Linked DNA regions of Alloactinosynnema sp. L-07. The protein of the gene in region 2 interacts with the protein of the main gene of each other region in a pairwise test. Links are inferred from orthologs where the notes say so. Each region holds a gene or a part of one and is shown on either strand. Other genes may lie near its edges. The genes, in order: dnaE and BN1701_RS24615.

Region 1 (11,714 bases), 1.4 Mb from region 2 along the record:
GTCGCCGTGGTAGCCGCCGCGCCAGGTCAGCAGCTTCGTCTTCGCCGGGTTGCCGGTCGACCGCCAGTACTGCAGGCACATCTTGATCGCGACCTCGACCCCGACCGAGCCCGAGTCGCACAGGAACACGTGCTGGAGCGGCTCCGGGGTGATCTCGACCAACCGGGCGGCCAGGCGGACCGCGGGCTCGTGGGTGAGTCCGCCGAACATGACGTGGCTCATCTTCCCGGCCTGCTCGACCAGCGCGGCGTCGAGGACGGGGTTGCGGTAGCCGTGGATGGCCGCCCACCAGGACGACATGCCGTCGACCAGCTCGCGCCCGTCGGCCAAGGTCAGCCGAACGCCCTGGGCCGAACGCACGACGAGAGGGTCCTGCGTGCCTGGCATCGGGCCGTAGGGGTGCCAGACGTGTGCGCGGTCGAGTGCGATCAGCTCTTCTGGAGACACACCAGGCAGGCTATCCGGCCAGCTCCTTGCGCCGGGCGACCAGGCGAGCCAGGTCACGCCCCTGGTCGGTGGGCAGGATCCACTCCCCGGGCGGCACGGCGATCCGCACGGCGGGCCCAGGTGTGACCGTCACGTTCAACTCGCCCACGCCGGGAACGTGCAGCGTCGCCCGGCGCGCGACCATCACCTGTTCGACGGCCCCCACCGAGCCGAGGTCCACGACGGGCCGCACCGTGCGCAGCCTGCCGCGGCTGCCGACCAGTGTGATCCGGTTGGCCCCCACCAGCAGTTCCAGGCCCCGCGACCCCCGCGCGGGCCACGGCACCTCGATCGCCGAGTCGGCGAGGTCGGCGCTGTAGGGGCAGAGGATCTTCTTGCCCGCGCGGCTCGCCAGGAGGTGACCGGCCGTCCCGAAGGCGAGGACGGCCAACGGGGCCGTCACCCAAGGCAGCCACAGCGACCCGACATAGGCCCCCGCGAGACCACCGAGAACCGCCGCGGCGACGGGCCAGCGGCGGGGCTTGAAGCGGTGGACGGCGAAGTAGGCGCCGCCCACGAACAGCAGGAGAGCGGGGATGCCGAGCCCGGGCAGCCAACCGTCGAGCAGGAAGGTCGCGACGATCCCGAGGATCGGGCCGAGGGCGACCACGAGCAGCAGATGTGGCCGAACGCCACGGAGGCGCGCTGTCACCACACTGCTTTGTCGCTGGTCAAGTTGCCCCCGCACCCATGGCACGGTACCCAACCCACGCCCGTGGGGCGGGGATTCCCGAATCTTGGCGTGGCGCCAATTGCCTCACCGCCCCGCCCGCAGTGCACATGATCGCCGCTCCAGAGAACTGGCCCGCGTACCTCGCCAGGCGCGAACCATGAGGACGGTCACCGGGTGCGGAGGTGGAGGTGCTCCAGGCCGCGGATGACGGTGCTGTCGCGCCAGCGCAAGGTGTGGGTGGCTTGGGCCAGCGCGAGATCGGGGAAGCGGGTCAGCAGGGAGCGGATGGCGATCTCGCCCTCCAGTCGGGCCAGGGGCGCGCCGACGCAGTAGTGGATGCCGTGGCCGAAAGCCAGGTGCCCCACCGGATCGCGGGTGATGTCGAGGCGGTCGGCGTCGGGGAAGCGGGCCGGGTCGCGGTTGGCGGCGCCGAGGCCGACCAGGATGAACTCACCCGCCGGGATCTCGGTGTCCCCCAGGACCAGGGGCTCGGTGGTGAAGCGCAGCGTCGCCATGCTGACCGGGCCTTCGTGGCGCAGCAGCTCCTCGATCGTGTTGGGGAGCAAGGAGAAGTCCGCGCGCAGTGCGGCCAGCTGGTCGGGGTGGGTGAGCAGGGTGAGGATGCCGTTGCCGATCAGGTTGACCGTGGTCTCGTGGCCCGCGAGCAGCAGCAGGAACGCCATCGAGACGAGTTCCTCGCCGGTGAGGCGGTCGTCGTCGTCGCTGGCCTGGATGAGTTCGCTGAGCAGGTCCGCACCCGGATTGGCCCGCTTCGCCGCGATCAGCTGGACGAGATACCCCTGCATCGACGTGGCGGCGGCGGTCAGCCGCTCGCTGCGGTCGTTGGACACCAGGGTATCCGACCACGAGCGGAAGTCCTCCCGATCGGAGACCGGGACGCCGAGCACCTCGCAGATGACCGTGATGGGCAGCGGGTAGGCGAAGACTTCGAGCAGGTCGACCACTTCGGTCCCCGCCATCGCGTCGAGGAATTCGTCGGCGATCTCCTGGATTCGGGGGCGCAGGTGGTCGATGCCGCGCGCGGTGAACGCCTTGTTGACCAGCTTGCGCAGGCGGGTGTGGTTGGGCGGGTCGGTGTTGAGCATGTGCGAGGACAGGCTCGTGGCGAAGGTCGCCCGCTGCGTGCCGGGGTCGAGGTGGCGTTCGATCAGGTCGCCCGCGCGAACGACGTCCTTGCTCAGCGTCGGGTCCGCCAGCGCCGAGCGCGCTTCCGCGTAGTCGGTGACGAGCCAGGCGTGCAAGCGCGTCGGCAGCACGATCGGCCGGACCGGGCCGGTGGTGCGCAGCTGCTCGTAGAGCGCGTGCGGATCCTGCATGAAGGCGTCGTCGAGCCTGATCACGTTGTCCAGCAAGGAAACCATCCCCCAAAGCCTGAGCGTACCCCGTGGTATCCACGGTACTCACATCCGCTCGACCATGCGGCGGATTAGCCCATTCAGGTGATCACCTAGGCGAGACAGCCCGGTCCGAGCAGCGCCTTCAAGTCGCCCATCAGCGACGGCGACGGGCTGACCCGCAGCGCGTCGTCGAGCTTGAGGAGGGTCTGACGCGGGCCGTTGATCAGCTTCAGATGGACCTCGGTGGTGCCGGGATGGGCGCCGAGGACGTCCTTGAGTTGGGCGACCAGCGGCGGCGTGCACTTCGTCGCGGCCATGCTCAGCCGGAACGGGGCGCCCGCGTGGTTGCTCAGGTCGGGCACGGCGAGGTCGTTGGCGATCAGCGACGTGCGGTCGTCGCGCTTGGCCACCCTGGCCTTGACCAGCACGATCGCGTCCTCCAGCACGCCCATCCCGATCACGGCGTACGTCTTGGGGAAGAACAGCACCTCGATGCCGCCTGCCAGGTCCTCCAGCATCGCCGAGGCCCACGGCTCGCCGTTGCGGTTCACCCGCCGGTTGACCGCGGCGAGGATGCCGCCGATCACCACCTGCGTGCCGTCGCCGATCCCGCCTTCCAGGATGGCGGCGATCGACGTGTCCGACTGCGAGGTCAGGATGTGTTCGACGCCGTTGAGCGGGTGGCCGGACACGTAGAGCCCCAGCATCTCCCGCTCCAGCGCGAGTTGGTGCTTGGACTCCCAGAACTCGTCGGGCACGGGGACGTCGAAGACACTGGTCACGCTGTCTTCCTCGTCGCCGCCTGCGCCGAACAGGTCGAACTGGCCGACCGCCTCGGCTTTCTTGGTGTCCATCACCGCGTCGATGGCGTCGGTGTGGATCAGGAACAAGCCCTTGCGCGGGTGCTTGAGCGAGTCGAAGGCGCCCGCCTTGATCAGCGATTCGACGACCTTCTTGTTGCAGGCCACCGCCTCCACCTTGCGCAGGTAGTCGGAGAAGTCGGTGAACTCCCCCTTCTCCGTGCGGGACTTGATGATCGACTCGACGGCGTTGGCTCCAACGTTGCGGATCGCGCCGAGGCCGAAGCGGATGTCGTTTCCGACCGGGGCGAAGTCCTTCTCCGACTCGTTGACGTCCGGCGGCAGCACCGAGATGCCCATCTTGCGGCACTCGGCGAGGTAGACCGCCGCCTTGTCCTTGTCGTCGCGCACGCTGGTGAGCAGTCCGGCCATGTATTCGGCCGGGAAGTTCGCCTTGAGATAGGCGGTCCAGTAGGAGACCAGTCCGTACGCGGCCGAATGCGCCTTGTTGAAGGCGTAGTCGGCGAAGGGAACGAGGATGTCCCACAGGGTCTTGATCGCGTCCTTCGGGTATCCGTTCTTCTCCATACCGCCGGAGAAATTGACGAATTCCGCGTCCAGGACCTCTTTCTTTTTCTTGCCCATGGCCCGGCGGAGCAAGTCCGCTTGTCCGAGCGTGTATCCCGCGAGTTTCTGGGCGATCGCCATGACCTGCTCCTGATACACGATCAGGCCATAGGTTGTGCCGAGGATGTCTTCGAGCGCCTCCGCCAGCGACGGGTGAATCGGGGTGATGTCCTGCTGCTTGTTCTTGCGCAGCGCGTAGTTCGTGTGGGACTTGGCACCCATCGGCCCCGGCCGGTAGAGCGCGCCGACCGCCGAGATGTCCTCGAAGTTGTCGGGGCGCATAAGGCGCAGCAGGTCGCGCATGGGCCCGCCGTCGAGCTGGAACACCCCGAGCGTGTCGCCGCGCGACAGCAACTCGTAGGTGGGCTTGTCGTCGAGGCCGAGGGTCTCCAGGTCGGGCACCGGCTTGCCGTTGCGCTCGATGTTGACCAGCGCGTCGTCGATGACCGTCAGGTTGCGCAGGCCGAGGAAGTCCATCTTCAGCAGGCCGAGCGACTCACACGTCGGGTAGTCGAACTGCGTGATGATCGACCCGTCCTGCGGGCGCTTCCACAGCGGGATCGTCTCCATCAGCGGCTCGGCGCTGAGGATGACCGCGCAGGCGTGTACACCGGCGTTGCGGATCAGACCCTCAAGGCCCTTGCCGGTGTCGATGATCTCCTTGACCTGCGGGTCGCTGCCGTAGAGCTCGCGGATCTCGGTGGCCTCGGCGTAGCGCTTGTGCTGAGTGTCGAACAGGCTGTTGAGCGGGATGTCCTTGGCCATGACCGCGGGCGGGTAGACCTTGGAGATCTTGTCGGCGATGGCGAAGCCGGGTTGGCCGAACAGCACGCGCGCGGAGTCCTTGATCGCGGCCTTGGCCTTGATCGTGCCGAACGTGATCACCTGCGCGACCTTGTCCGCGCCCCACTTCTCGGTGGTGTAGCGGATGACGTCGCCGCGCCGACGTTCGTCGAAGTCGATGTCGATGTCGGGCGGGCTGACGCGGTCGGGGTTGAGGAACCGCTCGAAGATCAGGCCGTGGGCCAGCGGGTCGAGGTCGGTGATGCCCATCGCGTAGGCGATCAGCGCGCCCGCGGCGGACCCTCGGCCGGGGCCGACCCGGATGCCGTTGTTCTTGGCCCACTGGATGAGGTCGGCCACGACGAGGAAGTACGCCGGGAACCCCATCTGCAGGATGACGCCGATCTCGAACTCGACCTGGCGCTTGTGCTCGTCGTCGATGCCATTGGGGAACCGGCGGTGCATGCCTTCCCAGACCTGCTCGCGGAAGTACTCGTCCTCGGTCTTGCCCTCGGGGATCGGGAACTTCGGCATCAGGTTCCGGAACTCGAACATCCCGGTGGTGTCGACCTTCTCGGCGATCAGCAGGGTGTTGCGACACCCCTCCTGCCACGGGTCGGACGAGTCGACCGCGCGCATCTCGTCGGGCGACTTCAGGTAGTAGCCGGAGCCGTCGAAGCGGAAGCGGGTCGGGTCCTGCAGCGTGCTCGCGGTCTGCACACAGAGCAGCGCGTCGTGCGAGTCGCGTTCCTCGGCGTAGGTGTAGTGCGAGTCGTTGGTCACCACGAAGGGAATGTCGAGCTTGCGGGCGACGTCGACCAGGCCGTCGCGGACCCGGCTCTCGATCTCGATGCCGTGGTCCATCAGCTCGACGTAGAAGCTGTCCTTGCCGTAGATGTCGCGCCAGGCGGCGGCGGCTTCGACGGCCTCGTCGAACTGGCCGAGCCGCAGCCGGGTCTGCACCTCCCCGGAGGGACAGCCGGTGGTCGCCATCAGCCCACCGGAATGCTCGGCGATCAGCTCGCGGTCCATCCGGGGCCACTTGCCGAGCTGCCCCTCCAGGGACGCCCGGCTCGACAGCTTCATCAGGTTGCGCAGGCCCTCGTCGGTGCGCGCCCAGATCGTCTGGTGGGTGTAGGCGCCGCTGCCGGAGACGTCGTCGGACTTCTGGCCGGGGTCGCCCCAGCGCACCCGGTCCTTGCTGAAGCGGGACGCGGGGGCGAGGTAGGCCTCAATGCCCAGGATCGGCTTGATGCCCGCGCCTTTGGCCTGATTGAAGAAGTCGTAGATGCCGTTGGTGTGGCCGTGGTCGGTGATCGCCACCGAGGTCATGCCGAGGCGCTCGCACTCGGCGAACATGTCCTTGAGCTTGGCCGCTCCGTCGAGCATCGAGTACTCGGTGTGCACGTGAAGATGAGCGAAGGAGTCAGCCACGGAACGACACCCTAGCCGTGGTCCAGCTCATCGATGCGGCGACATACGGAGGCATGCCGAGGTTCTACCCCGCCGCACCGACACTCCCCAAAACTGGACGCGGAGTGCGACGTTCAGTCGCGCGACAGCAACTCCCGGTCACGCCATGCCATCCGTATCAAGGCCCGTGAGCCAGCCGGGCGGACGCCGTCCCGCTGCCGTGCTCCTGTTCACATTTGTGCACCCAGTTACGCAGTGTCTCCGAATTCATGTCCAACTCGCGCGATCGATTGGGTCCCTGCCCGGAAACCACGGGGCACCTCAGACCTCCTCAGGGCTGTTGCTTTGCCCAGGTGGGGGTGGGTTCTGTGAACAGGCCTCGGCCGACCAGCAATGCCGGCAGGCGGTTGAGCCAGGGGAGTCGGGTGATCAGCCGCAAGGGCGCCGGAGGCTCTACTGACTGGGCGATGTTCACCCTGCCCTCCAGCGCCGGCTTCAAAGCCTTCGCGTGTGCGACTCGTTGGAAGGTTTGGACCGCGACGGTCGGGATCAAGCGCCTGCGGCGGACGGCTGCCAGGTCCTTTGTAGACAAATTGCCGCGCTTCAGCGGCGCGGCCAGCAGTCTGGCTGTGGCGATGGCGTCCTGGACTGCCAAGTTGATGCCGATCCCGCCGACTGGGGACATCGCGTGGGCGGCGTCGCCTATGCAGAGGAGGCCGTTGGTGTGCCAGCGGCGTAGGCGGTCGAGTTTGACGTCGAGGACCTTGACATCGTCCCAGGTCGACACCGCGTCGGCGCGGTCGGCCAGCCAGGGGGCGGAATCGACCATGTCTCGCATGAGGGTGGTGACCGGGGTTTGCCGTGCGGCGGCGTCGGTGCCTTTGCGGATGAGGGTGGCGACTTGCCAGTAGTCGCGGCGGTCGATCATCACCGCTGCTCGGCGGTCGCCGATGAGGCCGACTATGCCGCTGGGGTCGCCCTCGTGTTTCGGGAGGCGGTACCACCAGACGTCCATGGGGGTCGGGTAGGAGGTGGGGCGCAAGCCCGCCTCGGCCCGCAGGAGTGACGTTCGGCCGTCGCAGGCGACGGTGAGGTCGGCGGTGATGGTGCCCGTTGTGCCGTCCTTTGTCCGGTATTCGACACCGGTGACGCGGTCGCCGGAGCGGGTCAGGCCGGTGGCGGCGGTGCTCATCCGCAGCGTGAAGGTCGGCTCCGCTTTGGCGGCGTTGGCCAGCAGGTCGAGCAGGTCCCACTGCGGGACCATCGCGATGTAGTTGCGCGGGCCGCGCAGTCTGGTCAGGTCGCCGACCGTCACCGCGCCGCCCTTGAACGGGATCAGGACCTTGTCGACGCGGCTCTGCGGCAGGGCGTCGAAGGCCGGGCCGAGGCCGAGGTCGTCGAGCAGGTCCAAGGTCGGCGGGTGGACGGTGTCGCCCCGGAAGTCGCGCAGGAAGTCGGCGTGCTTCTCCAGCACCGTCACCTCGATCCCCGCCCTGGCCAGTAGTAGCCCCAGGACCATCCCCGCCGGTCCACCCCCGACGACACACACCGTTGTGCGCTCCATCACGTCTCCCCTTTTCAACACAGGTTGAATAACTTGAGGATGCACCGGGGCGCCGGCTCGGTCAAGTGAGATCGGCAGGGATACCCTGATCGGGCCATGAGCACTCCAGACGCGAACACCCCAGTCCGAGCCCGCTTCTGCCCGTCACCGACCGGCACCCCGCACGTCGGGCTCATCCGTACCGCCCTGTTCAACTGGGCTTTCGCCCGGCACAGCGGCGGCAAACTCGTCTTCCGCATCGAGGACACCGACGCCGCCCGCGACTCCGAGGAGAGCTATGACGCCCTCCTCGACGCGCTGCGGTGGTTGGGCCTCGACTGGGACGAGGGTCCCGAGGTCGGCGGCGACTACGGCCCCTACCGGCAGAGTCAGCGCGGCGACCGCTACGCCGAGGTCATCCGCAAGCTGACCGAGGCGGGCGAGCTCTACGAGTCGTTCTCGACCAACGAAGAGGTCGACGCGCGCCGTAAGGCAGCGGGTCAGGACCCCAAGCTCGGCTACGACAACTTCGACCGGAATCTCACCGACGAAGAACGTGCCGCGCTGCGGGCCGAGGGTCGCGAGCCGACGCTGCGGCTGCGCATGCCCGACGGCGCCATCGCGTTCACCGACCTCGTCCGCGGCGACATCAGCTTCCCCGCGGACAGCGTGCCGGACCCGGTGCTCGTGCGCGCCAACGGCCAGCCGCTCTACACCCTGGTCAACCCGGTCGACGACGCTCTCATGCGGATCACCCACGTGCTGCGCGGCGAGGACCTGCTGCCCTCCACCCCGCGGCAGATCGCGCTCTACGAGGCACTGCAGCGCGTCGGCGTCGCCGAATTCACCCCCCACTTCGGTCACCTGCCACTCGTGCGCGGCGAGGGCAACAAGAAACTGTCCAAGCGCGACCCCGAGTCGAACCTTTTCGCCTATCGCGAGCGCGGATTCGTCCCGGAAGGAATGCTGAACTATCTGGCATTGCTTGGTTGGGCCATCGCCGACGACCGCGACATCTTCACCATGGCCGAGATGGTCGAGGCTTTCGACATCGGCAAGGTCAGCTCGAATCCGGCCCGATTCGACGTGAAGAAGGCCGAGGCCATCAATGCCGAGCACGTGCGCGCTCTGTCGCATGAGGAGTTCGTGCGCCGCGTTCTGCCGTATCTGATTTCCGCCGGCGTGCTCCCCGCGGAGCCGACCGGGGCGCAATTGGCCACTGTGGACGCCATCGCGCCCATGGTGCAGGAGCGGCTTATCGTCCTGTCGGACGCGGTGGCCATGGTGCGCTTCCTTTTCACCCCTGAGGGTGAGTTCGAGCCGGAGGCGGACTCGGCGGCCAAGGCCTTGGGCGCCGACGCCAAGCCGGTCCTCGACGCCAGCATCGAGGCGCTGGCGGCGCTGGACGAGTGGACCACACCGGCCATCGAGGGCGCCCTCAAAGCGGCGCTCATCGACGGCATGGGCCTCAAGCCGCGCAAGGCGTTCGCGCCGGTCCGGGTGGCCGCGACCGGTCGCACGGTCTCGCCGCCGCTCTACGAGTCCCTGGAGCTGCTCGGCCGCGACCGCACCCTCACCCGTTTGCGCGCCGCACTGCCGTAACGAATGGCGAACGCCCCGCGATAAGGCCCTTTCCTGGTCTATCGCGGGGCGTTCGTGCTTGACCGTGGCAGTAGTCGAAACATCACCGTTTCAGACGAATCGGAAACCCACATCGGCGACCTAATCTCGCTGGATGACTTCTGCGCTCGCGTCTATTTCACTGCCTTCGTCTACGCGGGCGGCGCTGAGTCGTGATCACTGCCCGCCAGTTATTCACGCGATCTGCCTGGATATCGACGACACTGTGATCGATTACACCGGCTCGGCAAGATCAGCGCTTTCGGAATTGATCGGCCGCGACGACATGTGGCAGGCCTGGCAGCGGGTCACCGACGAGTACAGCGCCAAAGCGGTCTCCGGTGAACTCGATCACGCCACCATGCGCCGCACCCGCACCAAGGCCTTCCTCGCCGACCTGGGCGTCCTTCTGGACGACGACGCGGTAGCCGAACTGGAGGAACGCAGGCTGAGCCGGATGAACCTGTCCTGGCGCCTGTTCCCCGACACCCGTCCCTGCCTCGATTGGCTGCGCGCCGCCGGTTTCGCCATCGCCGCTGTGACGAATGCCTCAGCGCCGCACCAGCGGGCCCGCCTGGCCGCCCAGGGCATCTCCCGCTACTTCGACGTCGTGGTCAGCGCGGGCGAGCTGGGCGTGGCCAAGCCCGACCCGGCGATCTTCCACGCCGCCTGCCGCCAGCTGGGCATCCCACCAGCGCAAACCCTCCACGTCGGCGACCGCCTCGACCTCGACGCCGCCGCCGCCCGCGCCGCGGGCCTGCACGGCGTCTGGCTCAACCGCGCCGCGCAGCGGTCCGACGTCGACGTCCCGATGATCGAGACCCTCGCCGACCTGCCTGAACTCCTGGTGACGGACTACCGAACACCAACGCTGACCAGCGCCTCGGGCGTCCCGAGCCCACGCGGGTAGGGGCCGATTTCTCTCCGGCATGGGGTGTGGTCTAACATCTTCTCCGGCAGCCGAACAGCGCAACGGGAGCGATCCTGGAGACGCTGATCGAATAGCCATTGGGGTATGGTGTAATTGGCAGCACGACTGATTCTGGTTCAGTTAGTCTAGGTTCGAGTCCTGGTACCCCAGCGCTAAGAGTCCGCAGAGCATCTGCTACGATTCTTCAGCAGTAAGACAAGAGAAAATGATCCTGGCCCCGTCGTCTAGCGGCCTAGGACGTCGCCCTCTCAAGGCGGTAGCGCGGGTTCAAATCCCGTCGGGGCTACAACAGTAGCGGCGGTCTATCAGCGGAGAATATCCGCAGGTGGACCGCCGCTTTGTTTATCCCGATCGTGTTCCACGGCCTCTCCAGCCGAACATGGAGAGCAGGCCATGAGCGCCGCCTTCGAGGCCGCCGTGCTGGGAGTGAGCAACGTGTCCCGGCCGACACCGGCTGGCTGGTGGCCACCCGGGACGGGATCACCGCGCGGCGGGCCGCGGCATCGCCGTCGTCGCGGTGGCCCGCAAGCTGCTCGCCCTCGCCTAATACGGGCTGCGTGACGGCACGACGGTGATCAGGGTGCGTGACCGGGCGGAGTCTGCGTCCACATCCCCCATCGCGGGATGGCGTGACCGAACCCTTGATTTGGCCCCACCCGACCACCGGCCGCACCTCACCATGCCCCACCCCGCGACACGGAGTGGCCAGGCGAACGGATGACCGGCACCCCAACCGGAGGGATGCCCGCCAGTCCGGCCAATTCCATCGCTTGGGTCTAGCGTTTTGCTACCGGGTTGGTTAGTTCGCCTAGGCCGTCGATCTTTACCGTTACCGACTGACCGTCCACGATTGGGCCGACGCCCGCCGGAGTCCCAGTCAGGATCACATCTCCCGGCAACAGGGTCATCACCCGCGAGATCCACTCCACCAAGGCGGGGACGTCATGGATCATCTTCGACGTTCGACCGTCCTGCTTGAGTTCTCCGTCCACACTGGTCTGAATCCCCAGGTCCGACGGATCCACCGCGGTCTCGATCCACGGGCCGAGTGGGCAGAACGTGTCATGTCCCTTCGCCCTGGTGAATTGGCCGTCGGCCTTCTGCTGGTCGCGGGCCGTGACGTCGTTGGCGATCGTGTAGCCGAGGATGACGTCCTTGGCCTTGGCCGCGGGGACGTCTCGGCACGGCATGCCGATCACCGCGGCGAGTTCGCCCTCGAAGTCGACCCGGGTCGAGTCGCGGGGGAGTTTGATGGCGGCTCCCGGGCCGATGACCGTGGTGGACGGCTTCATGAAGATCACCGGGTTGGCTGGGGCCTCGCCGCCCATCTCGGCGGCATGGTCGGCGTAGTTCTTGCCGACGCAGATGATCTTCGTGGGGAGGATCGGGGCGAGGACCCTGGTGTCGGCCAGGGGCCAGCGGCGGCCGGTGAACGTGGGGGCGCCGAACGGGTGTTCGGCGATCTCCGCGGCGACCAGGT
Region 2 (10,536 bases):
TGTGCCCGCGAACAACAGCCACGCACCGATCACGGCTCCCAGGACGACGACGAGCCGCACCAGCAGGGTCTTCACCGTGCGGTCCACACTCGTCACCACCATCCGTGGTCCAGCGGCAATCGCTACCCGGAGCAACCAAGCCACTATCCACGACTCGATCGCATTTCTGCACCCTAACCGCGTGCGATCCACCCGGAAAGACGGTGAATGGCCGCACTCCGGGCGCCCCACGATCACGGAGTGTGGAATTCACCACTCCGGGTGACATGCCGTGCGCTACTCGCCGGACCGCGTCACGGTGTCCGATGTGCACATTCACGAACTCGCCGACCGCCACCCGGGCCTGCACCTGCACGACCCCGGCGGCCCCACCGAGTCCCTCATCCGCCGCGGCGAACTGCTGGTCGCCCGGTCGGACCTGCCCCGGGTCGAAGTGGCACTGAGCCGCTGGATCGATCGGGTGGAGGGCCCAGCGGTGGTTCGACTCCGACCGGACGTGGACCCGGTCGCGATCGCCGCCGACCATCCCGGGCTGCCGATCTCGATCAACCACGTCCACACCGTCATGGTCGGCTCCCCGATCCTGCACGGCACGGGCGCGACCCCGGTGCCGGTCCCGCTGCCGCCCGCGCCCGCCGTCGAGGTCTGGGACACCCCGGTGACCGTGCTCATCCTGGACACCGGCGTCGACGCGCATCCTTGGTTCACCGACCGCCCCTGGTTCGGTGAATGGGGCCCCCACCAGGAGATCCTCGACCTCGACGGGGATGGGGTGGCCGATCAGCAGGCAGGCCACGGCACCTTCGTCACCGGGATCCTGCTGCGACATGCCCCTGGTGCCACCCTGCGCCACCACCGGGTCCTGACCTCCCACGGCCTGACCGACGACCGCACCGTCGCCACCGCCCTCCGCCGAACCCGCGAACACGCGGCGTCGGTCGGCGAGAAGATCGACATCGTCGTCATGACCTTCGGCTGCCACACTCCAGACGACCAGTGCCCACCGGTCCTGGCCCGCGAACTGGAGAAGTTCGGGGACACCCGATTCGTCGCGGCCGCGGGCAACACCGCGACCACTCGCCCCTTCTGGCCCGCAGCCCACCCGGCCGTCATCGCCGTCGGCGCGACCACAGCCGACGGTCAGCCCGCCCCGTTCTCCGGCCGCGGCCCGTGGGTCGACACCACGGCCCCCGGCGTCGACATCGTCAGCGCCCACGTCCGCCTCACCCCAACCACCCGTGAATACGGCGCCGCCCGCTGGAGTGGCACCTCATTCGCCGCACCCCAGGTGGCCGCCGCCCTCGCCACCGCGCTCCACAAGGGAGCGCCTCACTCGATGGTGTGACCTGCGGAGCCGTCTCCCGTTGATCGTCGTCCGACCGCCGGAAACGATCAACGGGAGGACACAGTGGACACTGCGGAGCTCGTCCGCGAGGCAGGTGCGGGCGACCAGTTCGCCTGGCGGGAGTTGGTGGACCGCTTCAGCGGACTCGTCTGGCGGGTCGCCCGCTCCCACCGGCTCACCGACTCCGACGCGGCCGATGTCAGTCAGAGCACGTGGATCACGCTGGCCGAGAACATCACCGGCCTGCACGCGCCAGACCGTCTCCCGGCCTGGCTGGTCACCACCGCGCGCCGGGAGTCGCTGCGGGTCATCGCGGACCGGGCGCGGGTGGTGGTGTCGGAGGCGTTCGATGATGTTCCCGACGAGAACGCACCCGAGACGACGACTCTGCGCACCGAGCGCGACGACCTTCTCTGGCGGGCCTTCGCCACTCTCCCGGAACGCTGTCGCACGCTGCTAGGCCTCGTCGCCTTCGCCCCCGGGCTCAGCTACGCCCGCATGGCCAGGGCGATCGGCGTCGCCCCGGGCAGCATCGGCAACACCAAGGGCCGCTGCCTGGACACCCTGCGCCGCACGCTCGCCGTGTTCGGCATGCCGGAAGAGGTGGCCGGATGACCGACGCCGACCTGCTCGCCGACCTCGCGGGCATGCTCGACCGCCTCGACCCGGTCCCCACCCGAGTCCACCGCGCCGCCGTCGCCGCCGGAGCCTTCCTTGGCGCGCGATGGGATTGGCTGGCCCTGACCCCGACCCCGGCCGCCGCGGTTCGCGGCGAGGCCCGGATCTGGCGTTCGGCCGCCTGCGTGATCGAACTGTCCGACCACCTCTCCGGGCTGCTGGCCATCCCGGTCACCCGCGTGGAACTCCACAGCGGCGAGGGTGTGGTCGAGGTGCCCGTGGACGTGGTCGGCGGCTTCTCCGCGCGAGTTTCCGGCCGGGTGCGCCTTGTCCTGCACCGAGACGGCGACGTCCCCTTGGTCTCGGAGTGGCTCTCATGACCTGGACCCGACACCACGCCGCCGCCCTCGCCCACCAGGAACGCGGCGAACCACTCCTGGCCAAACCACACGCCCGCCGCGCTCTCGCCATCGCGGCGACGCGGGCGCAGGCAGCGGAGTCCGAACTGGTGCTGGCGTGGATCTGCCAACAACTCGGCGACCACACCTCCGCCAGTCGGTTGATCACCACCGCCAAGCCGAAGCTGCCCACGCGGCTACGTGGACGGGCCGATTGCCTGACGGGCCTCCGACTCTGCATGGAGGCCGACCACAAGTCCGCCTTCGACGTGCTGAGCGCGGCAGCGGATGCCGTGGAAGATCCGCGTTGGCGTGCCAACGCGCTGGTTGGGGCCGGGGTGAGCGCGGGATACCTGCACCGTTTCTCCTTGGCGCATGACCTGTTGGACGAGGCCCGCGCCCTGTATCGCGGTCTCTCCGAGTTCGAGCGGGCCGCGACTTGCTTGCACAACAAGGGTTTCGTCGCCGCACAGGCCGGTGAGTTCGATCGGGCACTGGTCCTCTACGCGGAGGCAGGCATCGATGCCACCCGCCGTCCAGAGGTGTTGGTCGATCGGGCCAATGCACTACTGGGGACGGGTCGCGTGGAAGAAGCGGGGAAGGCTCTGGCCCGGGCGTCCTCGTTGCTCGGCGTCGCCGGGCGTGGTCCGGACTTCGCCGAGGCGACTCTTGCCCACGCGCGGTGCGCACTGCGCGCGGGTGACCGCTCGGCTGCTGTGACCTCGGCTGAGGCGGCTGTCGAGTTGTTCCAGGCACAGGGCCGGCCCGCGTGGGCCGATCGAGCCGTTGCCGTTCGGCTGCGCGCGGCCGGAAAGCCTTCCGCTCCGGTCGCAGTGGCCTGTGAGCGGGCGGGGTGGCTGGTCGAGGCGGCCGAGTTGCACTTGCTGGGTGGCCGGGCGGATCTGGTTGAACGGCACCGGCATGCCACGTCAGCTGAACTTCGCTCACTTGGCTGGTTGGCCAGGAGTCGGACCGCGAAGACGCGTCAGGGTGTGTTCGCCGCTTGCCGTGCGGGCATGCCTGATCATCGCTTGGCCGCGGCGGGGCTTTCGGAGGCGGTGGCGGGTGGTGATCCGCGGACCGTGTTCTCGTGGATCGAGCCTGGATCGCTGGACGTGGCGGGTCAGCTGGGTGAGCGGGCGCTGGTGAATCTGTTTGTCCATAAGGGACAGATGATGGCTGTTTCCGTGGTGCGGAGCCGGTTCCGGCTGCATGAGTTGGGTTCGGCTGAGCGGATAGTCGCGGCCGGTGAGATGTTGCGGCGGGGGTGTGCGCTCGCGGCCCGCGGTGGCTGTGGGGAGCCGGTCGCGGCAGCGGCGGCCGTTGACGGGCTGGTGGCGGAGGTGTCGCGGGCGGCTGGTGATCGGGAGTTGGTGATCGTGCCTGGTGATCTCAGGATTCTGTGGTCCGCGTTGCCGTCGTTCATCGGGAGGCCGCTGGTGGTGGCGCCTTCCGCGTCGGCTTGGGTGCGCGCGGATCGGGTGCGGCCTGCCAGGGGAGACGCGGTGTGGATCGCCGGGTCTGGGCTTTCGCACGCGTCAGCGGAGGTTGAGGATCTGCGGACTCGCCACGGCGGTGTCGCGTTCACCGGGGAAGCGGCGACGGTGCGGGCTGTCGCGTTGACGAGGGGTGCGCGGCTGGTTCACATCGCCGCGCATGGGCGGTTTGGGCCTGCGCTCGCGTTGGCGGACGGTTTGCTGAGGCCCGCCGACTTTCGGTCTGTCCCGGGTCAGGTGGTTTTGGCCGCGTGCGAGTCGGCTGGGTTCGCCGAGTCGTTGTTGGCTCGCGGGACCGCTTCGGTGATCGCGAGCGACATTCCTGTGCCGGATGGGCGGGCTGGTTCCTTCATGCGCGCGTTCCACGCAGGAGTTGCCAGCGGTCAGCGGTTTTCGCAAGCGCTTGCGGAGGCCCAGATGGCGCACGGCCACCTGGGTTTCCTCTGCTTCGGCGCCTAGCCCAGCTTGTGGAGGCGTTCGATGGCTTCGTCCAGGATCTCGTCCTTCTTGCAGAAGGCGAAGCGGACCAGGTGGCGCCAGCGGTCTGGGTTGTCGGTGAAGACCTGGACCGGGACGCCCGCCACGCCGATTCGGCCTGGGAGTTCCCTGCACAGTTCGAGACCGTCGGTGAAGCCGAGTGGTCGGACGTCCGCGCACACGAAGTAGGTCCCCGCCGTCGGACGCACGCCGAACCCGGCCTCTGCCAAGCCCGCTGACAAGCGGTCGCGCTTGTTGGCCAGTGAGTCGCGCAGGTCCTTGACCCAGGCGCTCTCGTGGTTGAGGGCGTGGGCGATGGCGGGCTGGAAGGGGGCTCCGCCGACGAAGGTGAGGAACTGTTTGGCCGAGCGGACCGCCGCCACCAGTTCGGCGGGGCCGCAGACCCAGCCGATCTTCCAGCCGGTGCAGTTGAAGCTCTTGCCCGCGCTGGAGATCGTCAGCGTGCGGGAGGCCATGTCCGGGAGGGAACCCAGCGGTACGTGCCGCAGACCGTCGAACAGCAAGTCCTCATAGACCTCGTCGGTGATCGCCAGGAGGTCGTGTTCGACGCAGACGGCGGCGATCTCGGCGAGTTCTTCTGCCGTTAGGACAGTGCCGGTCGGGTTGTGGGGCGTGTTGACCAGGATGGCCTTGGTCGCGGGAGTCACCGCTGCCCGGAGTGCGTCCACGTCGAGGCCGAACCGGCCGGAGGGCTCCTCGGCCAGAGAGACCACGCGGCGGGTGGCGCCGGACATGGCGACCGAGGCCGCGTAGGAGTCGTAGTAGGGCTCGAACATGATCACTTCGTCGCCGACGTCGACCAGGGCCAGCAGGGATGCGGCGATGGCTTCGGTGGCGCCGACGGTCACCAGGATCTCGGTGTCCGGGTCGAAATGGGTCCCGTAGCGCGAGCGCTGGGCCGCGATGGCCGCGCGCAGTTCGGGGCGGCCGGGGCCGGGTGGGTACTGGTTGATCCCCGCGCCGATCGCTTCTTGGGCGGCGGCGAGCATTGCGGCGGGGCCGTCGGTGTCCGGGAAGCCCTGGCCCAGGTTCACCGCGCCAGTGCTCACCGCCAGTGCGGTCATCTCGGCGAAGATCGTCGACGTGAACGGGCGCAGCCTGGGTACAAGGGTGGTTCGAGGCACGGAACAGCATCCTCACGGACAATGAGGTCGTGGAGCAAGCGATCCCAGGAGAACTCGAGAAGCGGCGTGGCCTTCGACAGATGAAAGGAGTGGCGCTGGCGTTCCTGCTCGGCGCGACGGCGATCTTCTTCGCGATGACGTTGTGGCAGGCCGCGGGCGCCCCGGGCTGGGTCGGCTACATCAAGGCCGCGGCCGAGGCGGGCATGGTCGGCGCGCTGGCCGACTGGTTCGCGGTGACCGCGCTGTTCCGCAGGCCACTGGGGCTGCCGATCCCGCACACCGCGATCATCCCGACCAAGAAGGACGTCCTTGGCGACAGCCTCGGCGACTTCGTCGGCGCCAACTTCCTCTCCGAGCAGGTCGTGCGCGAACGCCTCCGCCGGGTGGGCGTGGCGAGCAGGCTGGGTGGCTGGCTCGCGGAAAAAGAAAACGCCGAACGGGTGACATCCGAACTGGCCACCGTGGTCCGCGGCGCGGTCACCGTGCTGCGCGACGAGGACGTGCAGGCCGTCATGGAGCAGGCCGTGGTCTCACGGATCATCGGCACCCCGTGGGGACCGCCGCTGGGCAAGCTCCTGGAGCGGGTCATCGGCGACGGGTCCCACCACAAACTGGTCGACCTCATGTGCGACCAGGCCTACGAGTGGGTCAAGGCCAACCACTCCCAGGTGCTCAACGTCGTCTCCGGCCGCGCCCCGACGTGGTCACCGAAATTCGTCGACGCGCTGGTCGCCGACAAGGTCTACGGCGAGGTCCTGTCCTTCGCGTGGGCGGTCAAGACCGACGTCAACCACCCCATGCGCCTCACTCTCGACAAGTTCCTCACCGAGTTCGCGGGTGACATGCAGACCGACCCTCGGGTCATGGAGCGCGCCGAGCAGGTCAAACACCAGGTGCTCGACCACCCTGACGTGCAGACGCTCATCGGGTCGGCGTGGTCGACGGCCAAGAAGATGCTCCTCGACGCCGCCGAGGACCCGTCGAGCGAGCTGCGCACCCGGGTCCGCGCGGGCCTGATGACCCTGGGCGAGCGCCTGGTGTCCGACGAGACCCTGCGGACCAAGGCCGACACCTGGGTCGAGGGCGCCGCCGCGTACGTCGTGCTGAACTACCGCGACGAGATCACCACGCTGATCACCGACACCGTCCAGCGCTGGGACGCCGAGGAGACCTCGCGCAAGATCGAGCTGCAGGTCGGCCGCGACCTGCAGTTCATCCGCATCAACGGCACGGTAGTGGGTGCGTTGGCCGGATTGTTGATCTACACCGTCGCGCAACTCATAAGCTGACCCGCGGGAACATCATCTCGTCAGGTCTCGATAGTGGTTTTCTTCACCCGTTCAGCGCATCGCCGACGTTTCCCATCGCGACATCGATCATTTCCTGGAAAATGAACTTCTTTTTCCAGGATTGGGTGAACACTCCGAGCGATTACTGCCGCAGCCCTTTCCTGAACCCGAACGGCCGCAGAGCCGTCCCCGCTCGTCCGCCACAGTGACCGCCAATCTACTCGAACCGGTGGACTCGACCACTCTTTCTTGCGATTATTCGGACTCCGAAGCCCCTGAACAGGCCCTTGGCGATCCCGCTCTCGTTCGGGTGCCACCACTACCGAAAGCGCGCGCCTGCGGCAGACTTCTCGGCGCACCCCGAATCCTGTTCCGGATATCACGTTCTCCCGACACGATTTCGGCGGTGCGATCCCGGCGAAAGAATTCTTCCTGACAGGGAGCTGCATTCGAATGGCTGGAAACCAATACACCCTACGGGTCGTCAACGACTCGACGAACTTCGTCGACATGTGCGTGTACCAAGAGGACCCGAACCTTGGCGTCCCGAACGTGCTGTCACTCGCCTGGTTCGCCAAACCGGCGTACCCGATTAGGTGGACGGTCGACTACTCGTTCGTCTGGTCGGAGACGGGGACGCTGGTCCCAGGCGTCTACTTCGACGCCTCCCAGACGTGGCCCGCCGACCCCACCGTCAACGGAGTCACGACGGAAACCAAGGCGGGCAACCAGATCGGCTTCTCGCACCCGTCCGCGAACGCGTACACGTTCACGTCGACACCCACCGATGGCGCGCAGGTCGGTTCCCTGTACATCAAGGAGGCCTCGAACATCCCGCTGAAGCGGGCCAGCATCGGCATCGGCATGTCCGGCGCGGGCACGTTCGCCGTCCAGTCGCAGCCGAACCTCAACCTGACCTTCACGCCCCACCCGGTGTACTACCTGGCCGCGGGCACCTACTCCCAGGGCGAGGTGCTCGACATCGGGTCGATCACCGACAAAACCGACATCCGGTTCCCGGCGGGTGTCTTCTCGATGACCGCGACGCTGGGCGAGGACAACCAGTGGAGCGTCAGCCCGACCAGCGGCCGGAACGCGTTGGAGCACAAGCAGGTCATCAGCGGCAAGCGGGAACTGCTCACGGCGGCGACCCGATGACGCCGCCCGGCGACCGCGCCTCGTCCACTCAGCGGGCCAAGGACGGCGGACAGACGAAGAACCCGCAGGGCGCCTACACGAAGGTGAAGGTCGTCCCGATCCTCGGCGGCCCCGGCCTGCTGAGCGACGGCACCGGCACGCTCGGCGCGACCTTCACGTTCTCGGCCGGGCAGTTCACCCAGGGCGATCTTCCGGAGATCGGTAAGTACTACAACATCTTTGGCTTCCACGACGGTGACTTCTACGAGTTCCCGAGGTGGAGGTGCACCCACTCCGGCGGCACCAGCGACTTCACCGAGAACTGATCGGCCGACCGCAGGAACAAGGGCCCGTCCGGCCTGCACGCCGGACGGGCCCGCTCGCCGTGAGGGCTAGCTGAGCCGCGCCCGCTCCCGCCACGCACGCGCCTTCTCGCGGTTGCCGCACACCTGCATCGAGCACCACGTCCGCGACCGGTTGCGCGACCGGTCGAAGAACGCCCACTGACACTCGTCGGCCGGGCAGATCTTCATCCGCTCCCAGTCGCCGAGCACGACAAGCCTGCTCACCGCCGCCAGCACCGCGCCGGAAACCTTGCCCGCCACCAGCCGCGCCATGCCGTCGACCACCTCGACCCGCACGTCCGACCCCGGCGGGGGCGGGGCCGCCGCGCCGCCGACCAGGCCGCGCAGGCCGTCGCGCACCGCTCGCACATGCTCGGGGTCGCCCGGCTCAAGCCCGCGCTCGGCCAGCCACGCCTGCCAGAGGACCGGGTCGTCGAGCACATCGGCGTGTTGTTCGACGTCCACGGTGTTGAGGAAGTCGAGGACCAACTCCACGTCGCTCACCAAACCACTGTAGGCCTTATACCGGTTGACGTGATCAGAGCTAACCGCCATGCTCGATCTCACTGGTTACTCGATGAGGAGGAGTCATGTCGGTTCCCACGCTCGGCGCGGTCGTCCTGGACTGCCCGGACCCGCTCGCGCTGTCGACCTTCTACGCCGCCCTGCTCGACTGGCCTGCCCCGGAAGCGGGCGACGACAACTCGTGGATGTCGATCAAGGGCGACGCGGGCCGGATCGACTTTCAGCAAGTCGGGAACTACCTGCCGCCGACCTGGCCGGTGGGCGACCGGCCGCAGATGTTCCACCTCGACCTGGCCGTCGCCGATCTCCCCGCGGCCGCCGAGCGCGCGGTCGGCCTGGGTGCCAAGCTGCTCGACGACTCGGCTGACACCTTCTGGGTCTATGCCGATCCGGCCGGGCACCCGTTCTGCCTCTGCGCCTGCTGAGCCTGCTATTCGCAGTGTGTATACCCATGGTGTACAGTTCGGGTCATGTCAATCGGACACGCCTTGCTGGGGCTCCTGGAGACAGGTCCCCGGCACGGATACGACCTGAAGCGTGCTTACGACGAGCACTTTGGAGCCGACCGACCGCTGGCCTATGGGCAGGTCTACTCCACGCTCTCGCGGCTGCTGCGCAACGGATTGGTGGAGGAGAGCGGTGTCGAACCTGGGGGAGGTCCGGAGCGCAAGCGGTACGCGATCACGGACGCGGGTGTCACCGATGTCGGGGTGTGGCTCGTGACCCCGGAGAAGCCTGAGATCTATCTGCAGAGCGCGCTCTATACCAAGGTGATCCTCGCGCTCATGTCCGGCCGCAGCGCCGGAGAGGTCCTCGACGCCCAGCGCAACGCGCATCTGCGGGCGATGCGCGAGCTGACCGTGCGCAAGCAGCAGGGCGACCTGGCCGACCAGCTCATCTGCGACCACGCGCTGTTTCACCTCGAAGCCGACCTGCGCTGGCTGGAGCTGACCACGGCCCGGCTCGCGGACTTGGGCAAGCAGGTGGCCTCGTGACGGACCACCTGATGGTCGGCGCCGATCTTCACTTGTCCTTCGGGCAGACCAAGGCGCTCGACGGCGCGGCGATGACGGTCGGGCGTGGCGAGATCGTCGCGGTGATGGGGCCGTCGGGTTCGGGCAAGTCGACTCTGCTGCACTGCATGGCAGGCATCGTCGCGCCCGTGTCCGGCTCCATCGTCTACGACGGCCAGGAGCTCACCGCGATGTCGGACAAGCGGCGCAGCGAGTTGCGCCGCACCGAGTTCGGCTTCGTGTTCCAGTTCGGCCAATTGGTCCCGGAGCTGACCTGCCTGGAGAACGTGGCGCTGCCGCTGCGCCTCGGCGGTACCTCCCGCGCCAAGGCTGAGCGGGCCGCCCTGGAGTGGCTGGGCCGCCTGGAGGTCGACGGGGTCGCCGACAAGCGGCCCGGCGAGGTCTCCGGCGGCCAGGGCCAGCGGGTCGCGGTGGCCCGCGCGCTGGTGACCGGCCCGAAGGTGATCTTCGCCGACGAGCCGACCGGCGCGCTCGACTCGCTCAACGGCGAACAGGTCATGAGCCTGCTCGTGCACACGGCCAAGGAGACCGGCGCCGCGATCGTCCTGGTCACCCATGAGCCGAGGGTCGCGGCCTACTCCGACCGCGAGGTCGTCGTGCGCGACGGCCGCACCCGGCAAGTGGAGCTGGTCCCGTGACGGGCTGGCTCAACGATCTGCGCATCGGGGTCCGGCTGGCTGTCGGGGGCGGCCGGACCTCGATCGCGCGCCTCGCGCTGAGCGCGGCCG

The links.
Region 1: the proteins of BN1701_RS24615 (region 2) and dnaE interact in binary tests that used the Escherichia coli proteins (3 or more experiments, as listed by UniProt). The link is inferred for Alloactinosynnema sp. L-07 from one-to-one orthologs.

The regions. Positions count from the first base shown.
Region 1 is NZ_LN850107.1:4,074,006-4,085,719, forward strand. The notes cover bases 2,428-6,479. They hold dnaE (DNA polymerase III subunit alpha), read right to left. Parts: upstream 6,162-6,479; coding sequence 2,628-6,161; downstream 2,428-2,627. Other genes in these bases: BN1701_RS18070 (cytochrome P450), read right to left, coding at 2,428-2,541; BN1701_RS18080 (FAD-dependent oxidoreductase), read right to left, coding at 6,472-6,479. Also shown: BN1701_RS18060 (adenosylmethionine--8-amino-7-oxononanoate transaminase), read right to left, coding at 1-447; BN1701_RS18065 (hypothetical protein), read right to left, coding at 458-1,138; more of BN1701_RS18070, read right to left, coding at 1,327-2,427; more of BN1701_RS18080, read right to left, coding at 6,480-7,704; gltX (glutamate--tRNA ligase), read left to right, coding at 7,801-9,285; BN1701_RS18090 (HAD family hydrolase), read left to right, coding at 9,419-10,213; BN1701_RS18105 (fumarylacetoacetate hydrolase family protein), read right to left, coding at 11,011-11,714. UniProt on the Escherichia coli protein: DNA polymerase III is a complex, multichain enzyme responsible for most of the replicative synthesis in bacteria. This DNA polymerase also exhibits 3' to 5' exonuclease activity. The alpha chain is the DNA polymerase catalytic subunit.
Region 2 is NZ_LN850107.1:5,447,021-5,457,556, reverse strand. Bases 3,397-6,270 are described here. They hold BN1701_RS24615 (pyridoxal phosphate-dependent aminotransferase), read right to left. Parts: upstream 5,480-6,270; coding sequence 4,313-5,479; downstream 3,397-4,312. Other genes in these bases: BN1701_RS24610 (DUF445 domain-containing protein), read left to right, coding at 5,560-6,270; BN1701_RS24620 (CHAT domain-containing protein), read left to right, coding at 3,397-4,316. Outside these bases: BN1701_RS24640 (hypothetical protein), read right to left, coding at 1-96; BN1701_RS24635 (S8/S53 family peptidase), read left to right, coding at 272-1,345; BN1701_RS24630 (RNA polymerase sigma factor), read left to right, coding at 1,409-1,960; BN1701_RS36545 (hypothetical protein), read left to right, coding at 1,957-2,343; more of BN1701_RS24620, read left to right, coding at 2,340-3,396; more of BN1701_RS24610, read left to right, coding at 6,271-6,768; BN1701_RS24605 (hypothetical protein), read left to right, coding at 7,222-7,926; BN1701_RS24600 (hypothetical protein), read left to right, coding at 7,923-8,231; BN1701_RS24595 (CGNR zinc finger domain-containing protein), read right to left, coding at 8,298-8,756; BN1701_RS24590 (VOC family protein), read left to right, coding at 8,840-9,199; BN1701_RS24585 (PadR family transcriptional regulator), read left to right, coding at 9,245-9,769; BN1701_RS24580 (ABC transporter ATP-binding protein), read left to right, coding at 9,781-10,446; BN1701_RS24575 (ABC transporter permease), read left to right, coding at 10,443-10,536. UniProt on the Escherichia coli protein: Shows aminotransferase activity with methionine and histidine as substrates, and to a lesser extent also with phenylalanine.